DNA from 3 places in the Arthrobacter sp. SPT-J7 genome. Region 3 is predicted to be linked to each of the others. Evidence: riboswitches for the same ligand, from Rfam matches in the RefSeq annotation. Region 3 holds a riboswitch; each other region holds the start of a gene.

Region 1 (6,163 bases), 100 kb from region 3:
CAGTGGGTTCCCGGGCAGGCCGACCAGCGGGCGCCCGTCCGGCAGCCGGGCCAGCAGCGCCGGGTGCCCCGGGCGCATCCGAATGGAGGGGACCAGGATCGTGGCGCCGGCTGCGTCCAGCACCCGGCGCAAATGGTCGGCGGCGGATGTTCCGGTCCCGCCGGTGGTGACCACCACGTCGCCGCCACAGCCCGCGATGGCCTCCGCGGTGGCATCGAAGTCGTCGGGCAGCCGCCGGCTGCCGGCGACCTGGCCGCCGAGCCGCGCAATGATGGCCGGCAGGGTGGGGCCGAACGTATCGCGCACCCGGCCCGGCACGGGGATCCCGGAGGTGACCACTTCGTCCCCGGTGAGCAGCAGCTCGACCTGCGGCACCGCGGCAACCGGAAGCGCATCGTGGCCGCAGACCGCGGCGACGGCCAGATGCGCGGGGGTCAGCACGGTACCGGCGGCCACCACGACGGCTCCCGCTGCGGTCTCTTCACCAGCCGGACGGATGTGGCGCCCGGCGGCGAATTCCCGCTCGGCGGTCCCCGGGCACAGCTCCAGCTCCTGCTCGGCCGCCGTTCCGCATTCGCTGCGCAGCACGCTGTCCGTGCCGTCTGGAATCAGGCCTCCGGTGACCACCGGCGTGGCCTGCCCCGGTCGCAGCGGAGTGCCGGCCGGCACCAGTTGCCACGGCCCGGGGCCGGCAATGGCCCAGCCGTCCATGGCGGACGAGGCGTAGTGCGGGACCGGCAGCAGCGCCGTCAGGTCGGCGGCCAGTGTGCGGCCGGCGCATGCTGCCAGCTCCACGTCGGAGGCCGGCCGGCGCGCTGCAGCCTGGCCGGCCGCGTACGCGGCGGCCCGGGCATCTTCCCAGCGCAGGCCGGAGCCGCTCACTCCTGCACTGCGCCGTGGCGGCGCGCAACTGCGTCGGCCACGCGCGAGGCCGCGCGGATGGCCACCTCCGGTGTGGCCTGTCCGGTGGCGGCCGCGAAGCCGGCGGCGTAGCCCACCACGAAGGTGGTCAGCGGCGCAGCGGGACGGACCACGCTGTGGGCGGCCACTCCTGCCAGCCCCAGCACGGCGTCGATATCCACCGGCATGTCCTCGAGTTCCAGCGCCTGGAGCAGTTCGCTGACATACGGGGAGAGCTGTTCGGCCGCTCCGGACACAATGGCCTCCGATCCGCCCGGTGCGCGGGCTAGGACAACGTTTGTTTCAGGCTACGGTGCGGGCCGGGCAATGCCAAAGCGGCCCGCGTCCTGCCAGGTGTCCACGTCGGAGGTGTGCCTCGCGGCCCGCTCCAACGGGAGCTCGACCGCCTGCAGCTTGTCCAGCAGCCTTCGCACCGGTTGGCCTTCCAGCCCGGCCGCTCCCCCGGCCTTTTGCACCGCTGCCACCAAGGCTGCACTGTCCGCACAGCAAGCCAACTGCTGCCGTTTGCCGTCGGTGTCCACCGGGATCCAGAGCTTCGCCTGCGGCGCGCGGGCGGCACCGCCCAGCAGCAGTTCCGGCAGCCCGGCCAGCCACGGCATATCGCAGGCAAAGAGCAGGGTGAACGGCGCCCGGCCCGGGACGCCGTCGTCGTCCGGTGCCACAGCCGGTGCGCCGTCGTCGTCGTCCGGCGCAGGAGCCGGTGCGCCGCCGTCGTCGCCCGGTGCAGGAGCCGGTGAACGGCCATCTGTCTCGGCCGCCAGAGCCTGCACCCCGGCCGCGATGCCCGCTGCCGGACCGGAGAACGGCGGGTCCTCCCGGGTCAGCAGAAGCCGGGGCGGTCCGGAAGCCACCGACCGGCGGAAAGCGTCCACTTCCTCCAGCAGGTCCTCCGGGCCCACGACGGCGATCCGCCGGGCGCCGTGGACAGCCTCCAGCGTGCGGCGCAACAGCGTGGACCCGTCCAGTTGCAGCAGGGCCTTGGGGCTTCCGCCCAGCCGCGAGGATCGGCCGCCAGCCAGCACGACGGCGTCGAATTCGGGAGCAGTCACGCGGCGGTATGCCTGTCGAGGAACTGGCTCCAGGCGGGGGCCGGCCGGTCCAGATCGCGGATCCGCCAGCGCGCACCGCTAGGCGGGCGGGGCGTGAACCGCAGGCTCCAGCCCATCTGGGCCAGTGTGCGGTCGCCCTTGGCGTTATTGCAGCGCAGGCAGCAGGCCACTAGATTCTCCCAACTGTCCGCACCTCCGCGCGAGCGCGGCCTCACATGGTCCACCGTGGTGGCCGTCTTGCCGCAGTAGGCGCACAGGTGGTTGTCCCGGCGCAGCACTCCGCGGCGGGTCACGGCGGTGTCCTGATTGTACGGAATCTTAATGTACCGGTTAAGCAGGATCACCGAAGGGCGGCCCAGAATGTCGTTCGGCCCGACGACGGGATCACCGTCTTCCGCGATCACGCTGGCCTTGCCGGTGAGCACAAGCAGCAGCGCCCGGCGGAAGGTGACGACCGCCAGCGGTTCGTATCCAGCATTCAGAACGAGTGTGCGCATGCACATTCCTCTAGGTGTGGCCAACCCGACCGGTGCTTCAGCTCCGGTCGGGGACTGGATTTTCTGCACTAACAGTCAAAGAGTATGACGGTCGATACGTTCTGCGCTAACTTTTTTCGCTGTTGGTGGGCAGTTTCGACCGGAGCAGCCAGATGTTCGCCGGCTGTTCTCCGGTCCTCGGCGGATCAGGCGGGCGGCCGCCGTTAGGCCAAAAACGGCACCGGCCCCGGTCCACGCTGGGCATGTACCGGGGCCGGTGGACGGTCTAGCAGACCGGAAAAGACCGAAGCCTAGTTGACGCGGATGGCGACGTAGCCGGATCCCACATCGGCGCTGGCCAACGCGGTGGTGTAACCGGTCCAGCCGCCGTGGACGGCCTGGCCGTTGCCCACGTAGATGGCGATGTGCGCAACCCCGGCGCCGCCGTCGGAGTAGTAGAGCAGGTCGCCCGGCTGCGGGGTGGAAACCTGCGTGCCGTAGCTGAGGAACTGCGCCGGGGCGAGGTCGCCCACCGACTTACCGGCGGCGCGGAGGGCCTTCTCCACCATGGCGGTGCAGTCCTGCGAAATACCGATCTGGCCGTAAGCGGAGGAGACCAGGGTGGAAGCCACGCCACTGGCGGAGGCGGTGGCGGGTGCGGGTGCGGCGGCCTTGGCAGCTGCGGGCTTGGCGGCTGCGGGCTGCGCTGCGGCCGCCGGGGCGGCTTCCTGGACCGCAGTCTGTGCTGCGTCTGCCGCTTGCTCGACAACCGGCTCCACTTCCTGGGCCACGGCTTCGACCACTGGCTCCGGCTTAGGGGCCGGAGTCGACGTGATGTCGGGGCGCGAGAAGGTCAGTTCGACAGCACTGGAAGCCTGGACCGTGTCCACCTGCACGCGGCTGGGAACGGACACGGTGGACGCAGTGCGTTCGATGGTGGCTGACTGCGCGGGGATGCCGGCGGTCAGGGCCAATCCGGAGGCGGCAGCAATAACGGCTGCGGAGCGCCCCATGGATCCGGCATTGGATGAGACGGCTTTGGAAATCGTCTCCAGCGGGTTAGTGCGGACGGAAACGGCGCGGTGGCGCCCGGTGACGGTGTTATTGAACACGTTAAAGGCCTCTCCCAATGCCTGCGAGGTGAGCTGTCGGATTCGGATGGGAGTGCACCCGGCCGTAGTCCTCCCCGGCAAAAGCCTGAGAGCCCTACGACTTAACCCCAAGGGTTCCTGTACGGAACCCGAATTTGGTTCCCCCGCCTCTGCCCGCGAAGTTTTTGCGAACGAACCCTGGATGGTGGCAGAGCTCGGCAATCCACCCAGAGGTACCAGCCGCTGGCAGCTGGAACGAGTAACAGCGTATACGATGCAGCGAGCATTGTCACGTTCTGATCACGGAACGGTGATCTTTAGGTTACGGAGGTTGCCCCATACGCACCGAAAAGGGGATTCAGGCGCCCGTCGCACCGCCGCAAGCGGGGTTTAAGGACCGACGGCGCGCCCCGAAAGGCACGCCGCGATACACCCCCTAGAGAGGGCCTCAGGAAGGCCCTTAGCCCGCCGGGCGGATGAACACCGGTCCGGAGCCGATGTAGGCGCTGCCCAGCACGGTGCTGTAACCGGCCCAGCCGCCGTGGACGGCCTGGCCGTTGCCAACGTAGATGGCCACGTGGGCCACGCCGGCGCCGCCGTTGGCGTAGTAGATGATGTCGCCCGGCTGCGGGGTGGAGACCTGCGTGCCGTAGGCGAAGAACTGTGCCGGGGCGAGGTCGCCGACCGAGAAGCCGGCCGCGCGCAGCGCGTTCTCAACCAGTGCGGTGCAGTCCTGACCCACACCGATCTGGCCGTACGCGGCAGCGACGATGGCGCCGGCCACGCCGCTGGCGGCAGCTTCGCCGCTCTTTTTGCTGGACTTGCCCTTGTTCGATGCGGCATCGTCGCCGGTCGTCGGGTTGATCTCGTTCGAGACGGGCTGGACCACGGTCTGCGGTGCCGGGGTGGACGTAATCCGAGCACGTTCGAAGGTCAGTTTCACAGCCGGCGAAGCCTGCACGGCTTCCACCTGGATGCGGGCCGGGGCGTCGACGCTGCGGTCGGCGCTGACGGCCTGAGCCGGAATGGCACCGGTTAGAACGATGCCGGTAGCAGCGGCGATAACGGCACCTTGGCGTCCAACAGTTCCGGCGTTTGCGGAAACAGCCTTGGAAATCGTCTCAAGCGGGCTGGTGCGGACAGGGGTCGCACGGTGGCGGCCCGCAGTAATGCTCTTGGACACGGTTGTACCTCTCCCAAATGCCTGCGAGGTGAGCTGTCGGGTTCGGATGGGAGTTCATCCGGCCGGTCGGCTTCCGGGCTGGTGGCCCGGGCCTGATCGGCTTTACCCCAAGGACGTCCTGCGACGTCCGGGAAGTGGTTCCCCCGCCTCTGCCATGCGATTCGGTGCGAACGAACTTCGGGCGACGGCAGAGTTCGGCATTCCGCCCGAAGGTGCCTGGCAGTTGCTGCCAGGCACAGGTGAAACCTTATAACAGTTTGGCGACTGAGTCACATTCCGGTTACGGCGTGTCAATCAGAGCCAGCCGGTGGGGTCCACCAGCTTGCCGTTGACCATGACTTCGAAATGCAGATGGCAGCCGGTTGAGGCTCCAGTGGTGCCGCTTTCGCCCAGAACCTCGCCCCGCGCCACGGTGGCGCCCACCGTCGTGTCGATGGTGCTCAGGTGGTTGTATGTGGTCTCCAGGCCATTGCCGTGGTCCACCACAATCCGGTTTCCGCCACCGCCGACCTGGAACCCGGCTTCGACGACTGTGCCGCCGGCCGCGGAGTGTACCGGCGTACCGCAGGGTGCCCCGTAGTCCTGGCCGGTGTGCAATTCTCCGGCGTAACCGGTGATGGGGCTGACCCGGTAGCCGAACGGCGAGGTCTTGATCAGCTCGTCCATCGGCTGCGAAAGGGACCCTTCGCTGCCGATCGGCTTAGCCTTCCCGCCGGAGGCGACCATGACCTGCTTCAGCTTGGTGTCCGGGTCGAACTTACTGGTCAGCGCGGCCCGTTCAAAGGTCAGGCGTGCTTCGGTAGCCGCTGAGATGCTGCTGGTTGCCAGTGCTTCCTGCGGGGCGTCGGCTGTGGCGCCGGCCGTCGTCGGAAGCATCACGGTCAGCGCCATGCCGGAGGCGGCAGCGACAATCGCGGTTTTATGGCCAACGTCGCGTGCGGCGACTGCTACCGGCGACGGTGCCGGCTGCGCACGCCGCCGTCCGGCTGTCGCTGCGCGAGGGCGTGGGTGCTCGACCGGGGCGGTTAAACGGCGCCGTCCCGAGGCTTTGTGTCCTGCCAAAATCTATACCTCTCCCAAAGCGCCTGCGAAGTTAGCTGTCGGATTCGAGTCAAGAGAAAACTCGGCCGCATCGCGCAGAGCTTTAGTGGAACGATTCACTGTGGCTTTGCCCGCTGCGGCTTCACCCCAAGGCAGCGTACAAACTGCCGCTTGGTGGGTCCTCCGCCCCTGTCTCACGGATCCACTCCCCCGCCGACAGGGCTCGGCTTGCGGAGGGTGGGGGACCGATAGCTCGGCGCCCGGATTAACTATACGGAAAGTCAGTGAAAGTGATAAATCCGTTATCCAAGCCGCGTAATTCCGCGGCGCAACGATTCATTCCATCGAGACAAAGATGTGGGCCGCGACCTCCGGAGGCAATTCCAGAGCCCCCTCGATGCC
Region 2 (6,163 bases), on a different contig from region 3:
GGGCACGCCGCCGAGCCTGGATGACCGGCCTCCGGCCAGGATCAGGGCGTTGAAGTACAAGAAGTCTTGTTCCACTCCCCCAGCCTAGTCGGGCGCCGGCCGGGCAACGTACTCACGCGGCAGGTTGGGGGGCAGCACTAATCCGGCAGCCGAACCAGGGGATCAGGCAGCACGCTCCGGCAGCAGGAAAGGATCCCACGCGGGCGTCGGCTTCTCGAGTTCCTTAATCTGCCAAACTGTGCCATGCGGAGGCTCTGGGACGAACCGCAGCTTCCAGCCCATCTCAACGGGTGTGTGGTCGCCTTTGAGGTTGTTGCACCTCAGGCAGGCCGCCACCAGGTTTTCCCAGGATTCGGCTCCCCCGCGTGACTTTGGGTGAACATGATCGATGGTGTGCGCAGCTTTTCCGCAATAAGCACACTTGTGCCCGTCCCGTCGGAGCACTCCGCGCCGGCTGACAGCGGTCGACTGGTTATATCTGGGACGGATGTAGCGGTTCAGGAGGATCACGGACGGGCGGCCCAGGATTTCCTGGGGGCCCACTACGGGATCGTCCCCTTCGGCAACAACGCTCGCCTTGCCCGTGAGCACAAGCACCAGCGCCCGGCGGAAAGTAATAACCGCCAGCGGTTCATATCCAGCATTCAGAACGAGAGTGCGCATGCACGTACCTCTTCACGGCCGCACCCGTCAGGGGCACGAGGGCCGGCTGCCCTCGGCATGTCCGGGCTATGGATCGACACCACAAGAGTAAACAAAGAAATGCATTATCGGCTAATTGCTGGAGCACGCACTGCCGTGTCCGGCCGAAATTCGGTGGCCGCCCGCCGCATCCCAGGTAGGCACACGGAGCTGCCCAGGCGGTTAACTGAATAGGACCCCCGCCGACGAGGCAGGGGTCCTGTTCAATGTTGATCAGCCGTGGCTACGGCCGCGGTTTATCAGCTGACGCGGATGAACACCGGGCCGGAGCCAACGTTGGCGCTGAAGACAACGGTCTGGTTGCCGTTGTAGCCACCGTGTACCGCCTGGCCGTTACCAGCGTAGACAGCCACATGGGCCATGCCGGCGCCGCCGTCGGCGTAGTAAATCAGGTCGCCCGGCTGAGCTTCAGCAGCGCTCACCGTACGGCCCAGGGAAAGGTAGCCTGCAGGCCAGTCGTGGAAGTTGATGCCCACGGCAGCCAATGAGTTGGTCACCAGCATGGTGCAGTCCTGCATGACGCCAAGCTGGGCGTAAGCGGCGGACAGGATGGCTGCACCCTTGCCGCTTGCCGAGGCAGGAGCTGCGGGGGCTGCCGCAGCCGGAGCCGTGGCGGTTACCTTTGCGACCGCGGCGGTCTTTGCGGCCGGCGCAGGAGCCGGAGCGGCTTCCTGGACTTCAACCTCAGGCTCCGGAGCTTCAACAACGGGAGCCGGGGTGGTGGTCACAGCGGGCTTCTCGAAGGAGATGGCAATGGTGGAAGCGGCGGAGATCGGAGCCTCAACCGTTGATTCAACTTCCAGGTTGGAGGCCGGGGCAGAGTCACGCTGGACGTTGGCGTCAGCAGCGTTGGCAGCGAGGCCGCTGGTAAGGACCAGGCCGGAAGCGGCTGCTATAACAGCCGCCTGTCGCCCTACGCCGCCGGCGTTCTCGCCAACAGCTTTGGCACTGATGGCGAGCGAGTTGGTTTTGGTGACCTCGGCGCGGTGCCGTGCGGTTGCACGAGTAGTCATCAGTTCTCTCTTTCGTTTTCCTTCAAACCGCTTGTAGGCAGCCAAAGGTGTTTGGACGCGCCGGCATCTTGGGGGTACGCCGGCACGCCCCGAACGGGGATGTGTGGTGATTTAGCGAAGAGCGTGTTTGGGCAATGAAAGCCCTTGGACCCTGGGGTCGAAGAACTAGTTCATAGTGAAAAACGCGGAAGAGCCGGTAGCAGCTACCGAGTGCAGCAGCGTTCCCTGGGACGGGTTCAGGGCGCTGATCATCATGCCGTTGCCGACGTAGATGCCGACGTGCGCGCCGCCGTTCTGCATGACCAGGTCACCCGGCTGCGGCGTGGAGGTGGGCTTCATTGCAGTCCACGCGTTAACGCGGGGGATGCTGATGCCGGCCTGGGCGTAGACCCACTGGGTAAAGCCTGAGCAATCCCAGCCGTTGGGAGTGGTGCCGCCCCAAACGTACGGACGGCCGATGCCGGTGTAGGCAATGCCCGCGATTCCGGAAGTGGAAGCGGAGGCAACGGTTTCAGTGAGCTTCTGCGGGGCGGATTCCGGAGCAGCTGCGGTGGTAGCGGTGGTAGCGGTCCGGTTGCCGGAGGCAGTGGATTGCGCACGCACCGTTTCGACCTTGGGTGCCGGCGTGGTTTTGACCACGGGGCGCTCAAAGGAAACGGTAGCCGTGGGTGCCGCTGTGACCGCGAGGGTGCTCTGTGCGGATCCGGACTCAGTGGAGGCGGAAACACCAGCGGTGGTGTCCGCTGCATTGGCCGGCAGGCCCATGGTCAGGATGAGGCCGGACGCAGCTGCGATGACTGCAGCCTGGCGACCTACTGTCCCGGCATTGGCACTAACAGCCTTGGACATGGAGTCCAGGGGGTTGGTACGAACCGGTTGCGCACGGTGGCGCGCAGAATTATGGCGTGAAGACACGAAGGTAGCCTCTCCCAATGCCTACGAGGTGAGCTGTCGGATTCGGATGGGAGTCACCCGGCCGCGTAGCTTCCTGGGAAGCTTTTGCGACTTAACCCCAAGGCCTCCAAAAAGCTGAAGGCCAAAATTGGTTCCCCCGCCCCTGCCAGACGATGAAATGCGAACGGACCTTGAGCGGTGGCAGAGTTAGGCAATCCGCACAAGAGCGTCAACTTCGGAAAAGTTGGCGCGAGTTAGACGGTACAGCAGTTTTGGGTGAATGTCACATTCAGGTCACGGCTGGTCAAGTTCAAGTGATAGCTCACAGTCACTTGACTAAAGCCAGCCGGTCGGGTCAACAACCTCGCCATTGACCTGGACCTCAAAGTGGAGGTGGCAGCCGGTGGAGGCTCCTGTGGTCCCACTGAGGGCCACAACGTCCCCGCGGGACACCGTCTGCCCCTCCCTTACGCTGAAGGATGACAGGTGGTTGTAGGTGGTCTCCAGGCCATTGCCGTGATCCACCACCACACGATTGCCGCCCCCGTACTGGTGCCATCCAACGAACGTGACAGTTCCGGTGGCTGCGGCCAGCACAGAGGTGCCGCACTGGGCCACATAGTCCTGTCCCCGGTGGAAATCGCCGGAGCCTCCGGTGATGGGGCTGACCCGGTAGCCGAAGGGCGACGCAGTGGTCAGGGCAGCGAGCGGGGCACCAAGGCTTCCCGCGGAAGCGGCGCGGGTGATGGCGCCGGCAGACTGGGCACTGAGAAGTTGTTTCAGCTTGCCATCCGGGTCCGCCTGGGTAACTACAGCAGAGCGGCTGAAGTCGATCTGGGCGCCAGCTTCCGCGGAAACCTGCGGCTGGGGGGCAACAGCAGACGCGGCCGCAGGAGTGGATCCGGAGGCATCCGTTGCCATCACGGGACTGGTGGCCGGCACGGTCACGGTGAGTACCAGGCCGGTGGCAGCGAGGGCGATACCGGCCTTTTGGCCGATGCCGCTGGCAGCAGCGAACTCAGTGATCTGACGGAAGGGACCCCGACGGCGGCGCGCATCACGGTGCGGATCGCGGGGGCGTTCCGAGGTGATGGCTTCGACGACACGCGGTGTCGAAGCAGGGACCGCCGCGCGGCGGCGTCCCCTGGAATTCTGCATGGTCAAGAAGGGTTCCTCTCTGGAAAGCCTGCGAAGTTAGCTGTCGGATTCGGGTCAGAGAGTGCAAAGACCCGGTCCGCCGTAAGCAAGCTTCGGCACAGAGATATCCCGGAGGGATCCTTCACTGGAAGTGGCTTGCTGCTGACGGACTTCACCCCAAGGCAGTCCCCTGCTGCCGCTTGTGGTTCCCCCGCCTCTGCCAGTTACGACTCGTGCTCCTGATCCGCTGGCAGAGCTCGGCTCCAGATCAGGTAACGCTTTAATATCAACGCTTGGTTCAACTATAGATGCTTAAGCCGCAAAGTAACAATTCCGTTATCTTTGCGTAACTGCCTTCCCATGGGGTATCGGGCCCTTCGCCGCCTTCTAGCTGATCGCCACGAAGACGTGGGCGGCTACCTCCGGGGGCAGCTCAAGCGCCCCTTCGATGCCGGGAACCCGAACCGAAATGTAGTCGCCCACCCGTTCCAGCGACACGGCGGCACCCGGCCGGATGCCCCCCTCATCGAGCTGGGAGAGCAGTTCAGGCTCTACCTGGATGGGCTCGGCAAGCCGGCTGACGGTCACCACCGAGGCAGGACCGTACGACTTCATTGCCTCCAGAAGGCTGATGGCTCCGTCCGCGAAACCCAGGGACGGCACGCCGCCGAGGGCAGCAAGGCCCGGAATCGGATTTCCGTAGGGGGACTCCGTGGGGTGGTTCAGCAACTCGTAGATGCGCCGTTCCACCCGCTCGCTCATCACGTGCTCCCAGCGGCAGGCTTCATCGTGGACATAGGCCCAGTCCAGTCCGATCACATCAGCGAGAAGGCGTTCGGCCAGGCGATGCTTGCGCATTACTTCGGTGGCACGCTTCCGGCCCGTCTCGGTGAGCTCAAGGTGGCGGTCGCCTGAGACCACAACCAGCCCGTCCCGCTCCATGCGCCCGATGGTCTGGGAGACGGTAGGCCCCGAGTGCCGCAGCCGCTCGGCGATACGCGCACGAAGGGCAACGATGTTCTCTTCCTCGAGCTCCAGAATGGTCCGAAGGTACATCTCCGTAGTATCGATCAGATCCGTCATCCAGCTCAGCTCCTCGAGCACAGTACCTAGCGTTGTCCCACCGTATCGCCTTCACCGCGACGTAGTCCGTGGAAAAGCTTAGCCTATTTTGACTTTGTCCGATTAGTTCAGTGGGTGCGGGCGGGCCGTCTCATTGGCTGGACTATGACGGTTCCGGTTCCCGCCGATAGAGCGGTTCAGGCAGAATGAGGGAGGCCCTGGTTGCAGTCGTCCCCGGCTGCCGGCCACCAACATCCGACCGGACCAAAGCCATGTCCACGCCGAAATTGGAGCACCCGTGAGCGAAACCAGCATCACTATTCCCGCCGACCTCCTGCCCCAGGATGGACGGTTCGGCGCCGGGCCTTCCAAGGTCAGGCAGGAGCAGATCGATGCGCTGTCCGCGGCTTCGAAGAACATCCTCGGCACGTCCCACCGGCAGGCCCCGGTCAAGAACCTCGTGGGTTCCGTCCGCGAAGGTCTCAGCCAGTTCTTCCGTGCCCCCGACGGCTACGAAGTGGTCCTGGGCGTTGGCGGTTCGACGGCTTTCTGGGATGTGGCGAGCTTCGGCCTGGTTGAAAACAAGGCCCAGCACCTTTCCTTCGGCGAGTTCGGGTCCAAATTTGCGGCAGCCACCAACAAAGCGCCCTTCCTGGGCTCCTCGTCCATCATCAAGTCCGAGCCGGGCACACGCCCTTCAGCCACGGCCGAAGCCGGCGTGGACGTTTACGCCTGGCCCCAGAACGAGACCAGCACGGGCGTTTCAGCCCCGGTACAGCGTGTTGCCGGCGCAGATGAGGGTGCCCTGGTACTGGTGGATGCTACCTCTGCCGCGGGCGGGCTGGACGTGGACGTCGCGGAAAGTGACGTCTACTACTTTGCTCCGCAGAAGAATTTTGCGTCGGACGGAGGCCTCTGGCTTGGGCTGTTCTCCCCCGCCGCCCTGGAACGCGCGGCGCGGATCAAGGCGGGTGACCGCTGGATTCCGGATTTCCTGGACCTGCAGACGGCCGTCGACAATTCGCGGTTGAACCAGACCTACAACACGCCCTCACTCTCCACGCTGGTAACGCTGGACGCCCAAGTGCAGTGGCTGAACTCCAACGGCGGACTGGACTTCGCTTCTTCGCGCACGGCAGACTCTGCCGGACGTATCTACAGCTGGGCAGAGGCTTCGGAGTTCGCAACCCCGTTCGTGACGAAGCCGGATGAGCGTTCAAACGTCATCGCAACCATTGACTTCGATGAGTCCGTGGATGCCGCAGTGGTCGCCAAAGTCCTTCGCGCCAACGGGATCGTGGACACCGAGCCGTACCGCAAGCTCGGCCGCAACCAGCTGCGCATTGCAACCTTCG
Region 3 (6,163 bases):
GCACCCGCCACCTGCTGCACGGTGCCGATGATCGCGCTTCCATGCGAGTACAGTGGCCGCCGGACTGAGCCCAAACCGGCTGTGAACAACGGCGTGAACAGCAGCGCCAGGCCCAGGCTGAGTACGAGGTGCGCGGCCAGCAGAGTCATCGGCGCGGTGTTCTCGGTGACCGTGGACAAATACCAGAGCACGGCGCTGACCAGTACTGTTCCCGGCACCAACAGCACCGTCGGTCCGAACTTGTCGTACAGTCGGCCGACGGGCGGGGCCAGCAGGCCCATCAGCAACCCGCCCGGCAGCAGCATCAGGCCGATCTTCAGCGGTTCCAGCCCCAAAACCTGCTGCATATATATAGGGAGCAAAATGATGGTGCCGAACAGCGCCGCCATGCTCACGGCCATCAGCCCCACGGACATGGAGAAGTTGACGACGCGGAAGGGCCGCAGGTCCAGCAGCGCCTTGTCCGAGCGCTGCAGCCGCACCTGGCGCAGCAGGAACACCAGCAGCGCCACTCCGCCGGCCGCAAACGCGACCCACATCGCGGCACCCGAAGTGGGCTCCGCCGTCGTTGTTCCTCCGGAACCCACCTGGCTGAGGCCGTAAATCAGCCCGCCGAAGCCAATGGCGGAGAGCACCACGGACGGCACGTCCAGCGGAACCTGCCTGGGCTCGCTGACGTTCTGGATCTTCCGGTTGCCGACCAGCAGCATGGTCAGCGCGATCGGCAGCACCAGCCAAAACATCCACCGCCAGGACAGCGCATGCAGGATGAGGCCGGAGATGGTTGGGCCGATCGCCGGTGCCACCGAAATGACAATCGAGACGTTGCCCATGGTTTTCCCGCGGTCCTCCGCTGGCACCAGGTTCATCAGCGTGGTCATCAGCAGCGGCATCATGATGGCCGTGCCCGACGCCTGCACCACCCGCGCCACCAGCAGTACCTCGAAGCCGGGAGCCAGGGCGGCCAGCAGTGTGCCCGACGAGAACAGCAGCATCGCCGCGGTGAAAACCTGCCGCGTGGTGAAACGCTGAAGTAGGAAGCCGGTGACCGGGATGACCACCGCCATGGTCAGCATGAACGCGGTGGTCAGCCATTGGGCCGCGCGGGCGCTGATGTGCAGGTCTTCCATCAGGTCGGTCAAGGCCACGGACATGATGGTCTCGTTCAGGATCACCACAAAAGCGGAAACCAGCAGGATGCCGATCACCTTGCGGTTGCGGCGTGATTCATCTGCCGTCAAGCCGCCGCCCTGGGCCTGCCCGGGCCGCGCCGAGGCACTATTCGTCGACGGTTCATTACTCACGGGAGAATCCTCGGGTGGGAGTGCGTGCTGTTGTGGTCGGCCGCCGAAGGGCCAAGAGCGCCGGCGAAAACGGCGGAATAGTAGTCTAACCCTCGGTCAGCAGGGCCTATTCCCGCTCCGCCTCATGCTCTGGCAAATCACGACGACGGTGCCCGGGCAGAGTCGCCCTGGAGTGGGGCGGGGGAGTGCGCTGCAGTTCCCGAAGCCAAGCCTCGGGGCAGAGTTGGTCCGCGCACCGCAAAGCGCGTAAAGAGGAGAAGCCCCGCCCCAAAGGGAGAAGCTTCGCCGGTTAAGGCAGCGGTTACCCGTCACGGAGGCAAGGTCTCGTTGTTAAAGAGGACCCGTTGTTAATAAGGAGAAGCTTCGCCGGAAAAAACACGGGGCCCAAAAAGAGGAGCCGGCCGGTTAAAGAGGAAAACCCGGCAGTTGACGAGGAGACGCCCCTATTTAAAGAGGAGAGGCCCCGTCGGCGCGTGGCCGACGGGGCTCCCTGTGGTCCTGGGCCAGCCGTTGGGGGGAATAGCCGGCCCAGGAAACTGTGGTGCTACTAGATGGTGTAGTAGCCGGTGACCGGCATGGCGCTCACGTCGTGAACCAGGGTGCCCTGGCTCGGGTTGAGCGCGCTGATCATCTTGCCGTCGCCGAGGTAGATGCCGATGTGGGCTCCACCGTTCTGCACGACCAGGTCGCCGGCCTTCGGGTTGCTGGTCGGCGTCAGGGCGCCGCCCTGCATTTGGCTGGTGCGGGGGAGATCGACGCCTACCTGGGCGTAAACCCACTGGGTGAAGCCGGAGCAATCCCAGCCGGAGGTGGAGGTGCCGCCCCAGACGTAAGGCGTGCCCAGACCCTGCATGGCGATGTCCACGATGCTCTGGTTGCTGGAAGCGAGCTCGATGTCGGTGCTGGCCAGCGAAACGGTGGCGGTGTCTGCCGGTGCAGCCTGGGTGGCTGCGGCAGCCACGCTGGCGCCTGCGCCGGAGCCCAGAGCAACCTGGCCGCCGGACTGGGTGCCCTGCGCGGAACCGGTCAGCGCGATCTGGTCGCCCGGGTAGATGATCGTGTAAGCGTTCAGCCCGTTGATGGCCAAGACATCCTGCACGTTCTTGCCGTACTGGGCGGCGATCGTGCCTACGGTGTCGCCGGAGACCACGGTGTGGGTGGCGGCGTCGGAAGCAGCTTCGGTGCTGGTGTTGGCCGGGGCGGCAACGGCGTCAGCAACATCGGCTGCACCGTAGGTCGGGACAGTGACATTGGCGGCAGCGTTGGCCGGCATGCCGACGCCCAGCATCAGGCCTCCGGCAGCCGTGACAACGGCGGCGCTGCGGCCGACGGTGCCGGCGTGGGATGAAACAGCGTTGGTCAGGCCGGCCACAGTGGTGTTGCGGACGGGGGTGGCGCGGTGGCGTGCACGGTTGTTTTTGAGCAGCAAGAAGTAACCTCTCCCAATGCTTACGAGGTGAGCTGTCGGATTCGGATGGGAGTCACCCGGTCGTGCGGTAGTGCGGCATGCACTCCACGCGACTTAACCCCAAGGGCCCCTAAGGGGCCCGGAAAGTGGGTCCCCCGCCTCTGCCAGATGTCTAACGAACAAACCCGGAAAGGTTGGCAGAGCTCAGCAATACCTTCCGAGGACGGCGGCTTGATCGCCGACGTGATCATTACGTTACATAACAGTTCGATAACTGTCCAAGCCCTGAAATTTACCTGTGGATAACCTGAAAGCCGGACAAGCGCAACGTCCCTCGGCCCGTTTATCGCCCACCCTACAAAGGCTGCTTGCTACAACTTTGGGAACAGACCTCCGTCGCTCACTCCGTTTTTAAGCCCATTTTCGGGCCTTCCGAGTGAAGATCATCACCAAATGAGCCCGCTCAATGGGTTTCCACAGCGCGCAAAACAACCCATTGTCGGAGCCCGACGGCGGGAGTAGGCTCCGGATTAACCGGGCCGCGTAACGGCCGGCGCTTCGGCTTGCGGCCGGCGGCGTGGCCCAGCCACTTCGGAGAGGAATGAAGCGCCATGCCCATCACCCGTGATCTGATCATCAACGGCGAGCACGTGCCTGCGGTTTCCGGCAAAACCACCGAGGACATCAGTCCCTACACAGGAGACTCTTACGCCACCGTCGCCGCCGCTGGTCCGGAGGATGTGACGCGGGCCGTCAACGCGGCGTCGTCGGCCTTCGACTCCTGGGCCGCCACGCCTCCGACCCAACGAGCGAAAATCTTCCTGAAAGCTGCCGATCTGTTGGAGGAGCGGCTGCAGCAGGGCATCGAGCTGATGGCCGGCGAAGTCGGTGGAGTAGCGGTCTGGGCCGGCTTCAACATCCAGCTGGCCGCCAACATCCTGCGCTCCGCCGCGGCAGCCACCACTGCTCCGCGGGGCGATGTGCTCGCCACCGATCTGCCGGGCAAGCTCTCGCTCTCGGTCCGCCAGCCCTATGGTGTGGTGGCGGCGCTGTCGCCGTGGAACGCTCCGTTCATCCTGGGCATCCGTGCCATAGCCATCCCGCTGGCCGTGGGCAATACGGTGGTGCTCAAACCCAGCGAGGACGCGCCGCTGGCCTGCGGACTGTTCCTCGCGGATGCCATGCTGGATGCCGGCCTACCGCCGGGGGTGCTCAACGTGATCACGAACGACCGCGCGGACGCCAACGACGTCGTCAGTACCTTGATCTCCGACCCGCGCGTCCGGAACGTAAATTTCACCGGTTCCACCAAAGTCGGACGGATCATCGGCACGCTGGCGGCACAGAACCTGAAGCCGGCGGTGCTCGAGCTCGGCGGCAAGAACTCGCTGGTGGTGCTGAAAGACGCAGACATCGACTACGCCGTCCAAGCCGCGGCCTTCGGCGCGTTCATGAACGCCGGACAGATCTGCATGTCCATCGACCGGGTGATCGTGGACCGCAGCATCTCGGATGAATTCTCTAGCCGTTTTGCGGAAAAGGTGGCCAAGCTTCCCACCGGCGACCCGATGAACCAGGCCACGGTCATTGGACCGCAGGTCAACCAAAGCTCGGCGGACCGGCAGTACGCACTGATCGACGACGCCGTTTCCAAGGGTGCGCAGGTGCTGGCCGGCGGGGAGAAGGCCGGCCAAGCCGTGGTGCCGGCGACGGTACTGTCCGGCATCACCGAGGAGATGCGGATCTACGACGAGGAGATCTTTGGTTCAGCCACCACGGTGATGGAGGTGGACGGCCCGGAGCAGGCGGTACAGCTGGCCAACGACACGAATTACGGGCTGACCTCTGGCGTGATCACCGAGAACCTGGCCGAGGGCTTTGAGGTGGCGCAGCGGCTCAAGACCGGCATCAGCCACGTCAACGACCAACCGGTGCAGGACGAGCCGATGGCCCCGTTCGGCGGCATCCAGGAGTCGGGCTACGGCAAATTCGGCGGCCAGGCCGGCATCAATTCGTTTACCGAGGAGCGCTGGATCACCATTCAGCAAAGCGGACACGCCCAGTACCCGTTCTAGTTTCAATCGCGGATCCGCACGGCGGTCTCGCGCATGTAGCGGTCTACATGGGCGTACGCGTCGCGGGTTAATGCTTTCCACAGCTCGACGGCGAGGCGCGGGTTTTCGCTCTCCAGCCGGCTGATCGCTTCGGCCGGGAGTAGCTTGACCCGTACCTTTCCGGCGGCGCGCACGGTCGTTTCCTGCCGGTCCGCGCTGCCCAGCGCCATTTCGCCGAACGTCATGCCGGCGCTCAAGGTGGTGAGCTTGACCCGGCTGTTCTCCGGGCCGGGCGACGTGGTGACGACGCTGCCGGACAGGATGAAGTAGACGCCGCCGAAGCGTTGGCGGATGCGGCGGATGACGTCGCCGTCGTCGTAGCTGTGCTCTTCCATCAGGTCGGCCAGCGCAGCGGCATCCTCGGCGGCGAGCGGGCTGAGCGCGGGCGAGTCGGTCACGTCCACGGTGGCTGGCTGGCAGAGCTCGTCACCGTAACTGGCGATCAACTGGTTTTCGGCGAATTCGACGGCGGCGGTGCGGGTGGCGAACGACGGCACCGCCCGCCCGTCTTCTTCGAACCGCTGCGCCAGGGCGCCTTCGCCGTCGATCAGCACCAAGCCGCGTCCGGCCTGGGCCAGCGACGTGCGGAGCTGCTCGAGCATGTCCAGGGCGACCGGGGCGATTTCATCCACCCGGCGCATGTCCAGGATGATCAGTTCCACCGACTCGTCCAGGTCGCTGACCTCGCGCACCATGGATTCCGTGCCGGCGAACAGCAGATCGCCGTTCAGCTCGATCACCCGGGCGCGGTGTGCGTTGTCCCGCAGCACATCTGCGGCCTCTTCGGTGCGGCGGATGCCGGACGGGGCGTCGGCGATGTCATAGCTGGCGCGGATGGCATTGCGGCCGGTGCGAGCCGCCCGGACGAAGTGCAGCCCCATGTCGTGCGAGATCCGCCGGCTGGCCTCCACCCCGCGGACGCTGCTGCCGTGATCGTTCAGCGGCGGTGAGTAGACGGCCAGACCCAGCTGGCCCGGCAACACCGCGAGCAGCCCGCCGCCGACCCCTGATTTGGCCGGCATCCCCACGTCGGAGAGCCACGCCCCGGCGTCGTCGTACATGCCGCAGGTGGCCATCACGGAGAGGACCCGTTCCTCCACCTCCAGATCCAGCACCTGTTTGCCGGTCAGCGGATTGGTGCCGCCGTTGGCCAGGGTGGCGGCCATGACGGACAGGTCCCGGCAGGTAACCAGCACCGAGCACTGCCGGAAGTAGTCCTCCGCCACCGGGTCCGGCTCCTGTTCGATGATCTCGAAGGAGCGCAGTAGATGTGCCAGTGCCCGGTTGCGGTAACCGTGCCGCGCCTCCGACTGGTAAATGCGCTCGCTGACCGACAG

The links. A riboswitch is a leader RNA that binds a small molecule or an ion and turns the genes downstream of it on or off. The one in region 3 is predicted to bind cyclic di-AMP.
Region 1: another riboswitch for cyclic di-AMP. It lies ahead of AC5RWX_RS09935 (NlpC/P60 family protein); the one in region 3 lies ahead of AC5RWX_RS10405 (NlpC/P60 family protein).
Region 2: another riboswitch for cyclic di-AMP. It lies ahead of AC5RWX_RS22265 (C40 family peptidase); the one in region 3 lies ahead of AC5RWX_RS10405 (NlpC/P60 family protein).

The regions. Positions count from the first base shown of each region.
Region 1 is NZ_JBNHFF010000005.1:70,224-76,386, reverse strand. It holds gene AC5RWX_RS09960 (molybdopterin molybdotransferase MoeA) at 1-882, opposite strand, end outside; gene AC5RWX_RS09955 (DUF6457 domain-containing protein) at 879-1,157, opposite strand; gene mobA (molybdenum cofactor guanylyltransferase) at 1,209-1,970, opposite strand; gene AC5RWX_RS09945 (HNH endonuclease) at 1,967-2,467, opposite strand; gene AC5RWX_RS09940 (C40 family peptidase) at 2,758-3,558, opposite strand; cyclic di-AMP (ydaO/yuaA leader) riboswitch at 3,563-3,737, opposite strand; gene AC5RWX_RS09935 (NlpC/P60 family protein) at 3,998-4,720, opposite strand; cyclic di-AMP (ydaO/yuaA leader) riboswitch at 4,724-4,897, opposite strand; gene AC5RWX_RS09930 (M23 family metallopeptidase) at 5,015-5,782, opposite strand; cyclic di-AMP (ydaO/yuaA leader) riboswitch at 5,787-6,000, opposite strand; gene AC5RWX_RS09925 (iron-dependent transcriptional repressor DtxR) at 6,098-6,163, opposite strand, start outside.
Region 2 is NZ_JBNHFF010000057.1:8,497-14,659, reverse strand. It holds partial or broken gene mobA (molybdenum cofactor guanylyltransferase) at 1-75, opposite strand, end outside; gene AC5RWX_RS22275 (HNH endonuclease) at 163-663, opposite strand; gene AC5RWX_RS22270 (NlpC/P60 family protein) at 942-1,715, opposite strand; gene AC5RWX_RS22265 (C40 family peptidase) at 1,881-2,564, opposite strand; cyclic di-AMP (ydaO/yuaA leader) riboswitch at 2,635-2,817, opposite strand; gene AC5RWX_RS22260 (M23 family metallopeptidase) at 2,946-3,767, opposite strand; cyclic di-AMP (ydaO/yuaA leader) riboswitch at 3,778-3,988, opposite strand; gene AC5RWX_RS22255 (iron-dependent transcriptional repressor DtxR) at 4,134-4,829, opposite strand; gene serC (phosphoserine transaminase) at 5,107-6,163, shown strand, end outside.
Region 3 is NZ_JBNHFF010000005.1:173,074-179,236, forward strand. It holds gene AC5RWX_RS10400 (MDR family MFS transporter) at 1-1,304, opposite strand, end outside; gene AC5RWX_RS10405 (NlpC/P60 family protein) at 1,852-2,733, opposite strand; cyclic di-AMP (ydaO/yuaA leader) riboswitch at 2,738-2,922, opposite strand; gene AC5RWX_RS10410 (aldehyde dehydrogenase family protein) at 3,324-4,787, shown strand; gene glsA (glutaminase A) at 4,790-6,163, opposite strand, start outside.